DNA from 2 places in the Peribacillus sedimenti genome. Region 2 is predicted to be linked to the other one. Evidence: riboswitches for the same ligand, from Rfam matches in the RefSeq annotation. Region 2 holds a riboswitch; the other holds the start of a gene.
The links. Region 2 has a riboswitch for cyclic di-GMP ahead of V1500_RS23285 (hypothetical protein). Riboswitches for the same ligand answer to the same signal wherever they lie in the genome.

Region 1 (2,204 bases), 570 kb from region 2:
CCCAGCGAAAAACCCTGCAGATAGAACTCCTGCCAATACCACAGATTTAACAGCCTTTTTACGATTAACGTTGTTTTTCATTATAAATTCGCTCCTTTTATCTTATCCTTGGTATGTGTTAAAAAATATAAGTTAAAAGACAAGGAGCGTTTGTGGCGGCTTTGACGGCGGCGCATTTGTCCATTGGTTACTAAATTCCTGAAACCTTGAATTATGTAACTGGTTGAATCCCAGTATTAATTGCTGATCCCATTTGAACACTTTATCCGTGAATAGCAGTTTACCAGGTTCGAACTTTTTTCGTTCCTTGGAAGATGATGCTGTATTGTGATTGGTTTGGCCTGTATTAATGGCCTTTGTGCTGCCGGGAATCTCTTTGTCAGCTGGTTTCCCCTTACCAGCTCCCGGCTGGAACTGTGTAGATACTAGCTTTTTTACATAATGAGGTTTGCTTTGTTTCCTGTATGTTTTGTTAGTAACTGCTTCGGAAACTGAGTCAGGCAGCTGGGAGCTCACACGAACATGTTCCCTGCTCTCTAAAGGCTTGGTAAGCTTTTTTGGAGTGTTGCGCTCTCTGCTTTTCTGGACAGAGTTGACGGCACTGATTTTTTTGGTCTGTGCCTCCACGATAGGCGGGTTTGTTTTTTCCTGAGCCTTAGGTGTGTGAACTTTCGGTTGAGGTCCACTAGTATTAGATTTGTGTGTGGTTGCCTTTTTTATTTGTTTGCCTTTAGGCGGCAGAATTTTTTTCTGTTTGGTGCTGCTATCCACCTGAGCTTTGCTGCCTTGAGCTGGTTTAGCTGGATTTTTCGCAGCGCTTTTTTTTAAGTCCATTAGGGTTGGCTGAACCTTTTCTTTCATTTTTTGTTGCTTGTTATTGGAAAATGATTTGGGTTCTTTGCCGGCTGGAACAGGTATATCAGCCTTTTTTGCCTTTTCAGTGACCTGTTCAGCTTGTACATCCTTTGGAAGAGGTTTTTCACCAGGCTTAGCAGCAAATGCTAGATTGGGAAGCAGTATCGCTCCGCCTATTAATATTGCTGATAATATGAATTGCCGGAAGTGCATTTCATCCACCTCCTTTCAAAAAAAGTTCAATGGCTTTAACAAATAATTCTTATCTTTTTGTGATTATTTGGCCGTTTAACAAATAAATAAATCAATGTGCCTAGTTTAGAAATACAAATTGTTTGCGTAAAAGGTTTTCATAGCCTACATTCATGGGTAAAAATGGCTGATTATGTCCTTTGACGTCATATAACTGTAAAAAATCATCTCTAACCGACAATATTTTTGGTATAATATTCATATAAAGGTACAACCAGGGAAACCTGGTGTCACAAAGCTATCGGGGCTAAGGAGAATATCTATGCCAGCCAGCTGCCGTTACCAAGGAGGAGCAGGTAATGAAAACAAATAAGTTTTCAAAAGTATTAACAGGTATTGTAGCTTCATCGTTAATTTTCAGTTCAGCTTCTATAGCGAATGCCAAAGGGCCGGAAAAGGGCAAACCTGAGCATAAGCAGCGCGTTGCTGAAGCACCCAAAGATTCAACAACTGTAGAAAAGGGTAAGTCTCAGCACAAGCAGGAAGTCGCAGAAGCATATAAACCACAGCCGGTGAAAGATAAAGGCAAGCCATCTGTATCAACTAAGAAAGAAACTCAGAAGAAAGTGGTTATTCGTTCAAAAGTCGGAAAATCACTTGAGAAGCAAGTCCTTTCATCTCAATCAGCAATTAATGGAATCTCAAAATCAATCAATACACATTTTGCTGTTCAGAAAGACGGATACACAGATAAGAAATTAAGCAAGAGCACAGCAAATTCTAGATATAATAGCTTCAGAGGAAAGCTTAACGCCGAACTGAATAAGCTTAAGGCAAAGAAAAAGCAGCTTGAAGGATATAAGAAGAAATACAAGTCATCCGCGGCGGAAATAGATGCATTAATTGCAGAAGTGAATCAACTTGAGACATTGATCAAAGGTGAATTAGAACGATTAAAAACACTGGTAGCAGAAGTTACTGCCCCTAAGAAGGAAACAACAAAGCCGAAGGAAGAGGATGGGTCAACTTCAATTCCAGGGGATAACACTACTTCACCAGGCGGAGCCACAACACCAGCTGATTCAACTACCGCACCTTCGCCAGAACCGGTTCCACCAGCACAGCCTGCTGACTCAGAAGTACGGGCAACCTAAGTT
Region 2 (2,204 bases):
CACCAACCTTAGGTGAGGCAGCAACACCAGCAAAAACAACCATTAAATATGTAAATGTCGTAAACGACACTTTAAATATGCGCACCACTGCTTCAGCAAACGCTAAGATCATCACTGAGCTAAAGCCTGGAACTCAGGTATCTGTACATAATGAAGCGAACGGATGGGCTAAGGTAACAGCTTCCGAGAAACAAGGCTATGTAAATGCAAGATATCTTTCCGCAACTAAGCCTATTGCAGCCACTGCAGCATCATCATACCGTGCAGTAGCAATCAACGTGGCAAAAAGCAATCTAGGGGTCAAATATAGATGGGGCGGAATTACTCCAAGCGGATTTGACTGTTCTGGACTTGTGAAGTATTCCTTTGACAAGGCAGGCAAAACTTTACCGAGGACAGCTGCACAAATGTACAGCACAGGTGCACGCGTTTCATCTCCTCTTCCTGGGGACCTGCTATTCTTTGCACCAAACAAGGCGTCTAGACCAACACATGTTTCCATCTATCTTGGAAATGGTCAGATGATTCACTCTGCTTCATCTAAAGGAGTTTCCTACTCCTCTACAAGCAATTCATACTGGAAACCCAAGTTTATTGGAGCAAAGCGCATATAATATCTCAACCACCAATCTGTTGATTGGTGGTTTTTAATGCATTTACGCATAAGGGCTACAGAATCTGGTGCGCCATCGCTGCCTTAAGAGACAATGAATTTTCCAACTTCCGAAAGATACGAATGGGTGCTGACATGTACCTGGACGGCAGTGGATCTACTACATATACAGCCGAGTCCCCTACCGAACACTTTTTATATTAAATAGACCATCCGACTGGAAGGAACGAAAGGGTAGCAAACTCAATATTGCTGGTTTCTGCCCCCTCTGAGTGCTGTTTCTGCCATACATTCAACCACAAGGGATTTAATAAAATTTCTTGTAAAAGTGGAAAGGTGTTAAAAGAGGAAGACATATTCAATAACGGAGTGACGTAAACGCGAAGTCCTCTCAGGATGGTAAGCTACTTGGTATAGCTATGTAGTTGTCTAGGTATTTCTTCACAGGAGAAGATATAGGGATGATTGATCCGGTGGCCCAATTACTTCTCCTATTCAACTATATCCACCCAAATATTCTGCAACTGTGAGGTGGATATATTTCTATTATTTATTTATATCATTCCTTGACCTTTTTTATATTCCTTGGATGCCACTTCCACGCACTCTCTATAATTTGTTCCAGTTTTATTTCTGTTTCCCAGCCTAATTCTTTACGTATCTTATCTGAGGCAGCTACAAGTCTGGCAGGATCAATTGTAATCCGTGCCAAAAACTGAGATTTTATCTCTTTGCCCCAGTAAATGCTGATGAATAATAAGAATTAAATGAGTCTCAGGATCATGATATACCTGGACCGGCAAGCCGAATCGGAGCAAAAGCGCAACATCTCATTCCTTTATCCCTGATTATTCGAATCGATAACACTACGGTATTCGCTGTATAATAACTTATAATTTTTAGGTTTTCATATACGAAATTTTTTCTCTTCCATTGGCATGTTGAACCCTATCTATCTACCCAGCTAAAGATCTTAGGGATACCATTGAATCAAAAAAAGAAAAAGCCACTCACCAAATCTCCCCTGTATTGAGAGCTTTGGTGATCGACGCGCACTGTCACCGTTTAATACATATCTTTTCTACTCGATGCTCTGCTTTAAAAGGGAAGCTTTTTTCTGCTACTATTCCAGATTTTTATATAGTGGTGTCCTTCCTCGGTCCTGAATACCTTAATACCTAGCATCCTAAAAGGTGTCCAGATTTCCTTCATTAATAACAAAGGCATGTAATCCTTTTCATCCTCTTTGCGGCAGCCCGACTATCATAGTTATCGATTCGGTAACATTAGATTCGTGGCTTTGCGTCCTTATCTTTCAATAAGTTTGCATTTCTCCAAAATTATTGCATGTTCTTACAATTATTATAGAAATAACTTCCAGAGTTTTTCCATGATAACTTTTCCAATAATTATTACAATTTTCGACTTACACCTATCAACGAAGAGATAGATTGTTATTATCCATATTTCCATTAAAAAATGAACTAGCTTTGTCACTAGTCCTTAACATTGAGTTCAACTTTTATTAGTTTTAGTTATGGTGTAACCAACAACAGACAACGGCATACTTTTCAAATCTGACAATCCTCAT

Region 1: it holds a riboswitch for cyclic di-GMP, as region 2 does, so the genes downstream of both, V1500_RS01135 (hypothetical protein) here and V1500_RS23285 (hypothetical protein) in region 2, are expected to answer to the same signal.

The regions. Positions count from the first base shown of each region.
Region 1 covers NZ_CP143547.1:202,558-204,761, forward strand. Annotated here, with positions in the region: gene V1500_RS01125 (hypothetical protein) at 1-81, opposite strand, end outside; gene V1500_RS01130 (hypothetical protein) at 133-1,068, opposite strand; cyclic di-GMP riboswitch class I at 1,305-1,388, shown strand; gene V1500_RS01135 (hypothetical protein) at 1,407-2,201, shown strand.
Region 2 covers NZ_CP143547.1:4,746,491-4,748,694, forward strand. Annotated here, with positions in the region: gene V1500_RS23280 (C40 family peptidase) at 1-614, shown strand, start outside; partial or broken gene V1500_RS23285 (hypothetical protein) at 1,173-1,398, opposite strand; cyclic di-GMP riboswitch class I at 1,861-1,952, opposite strand.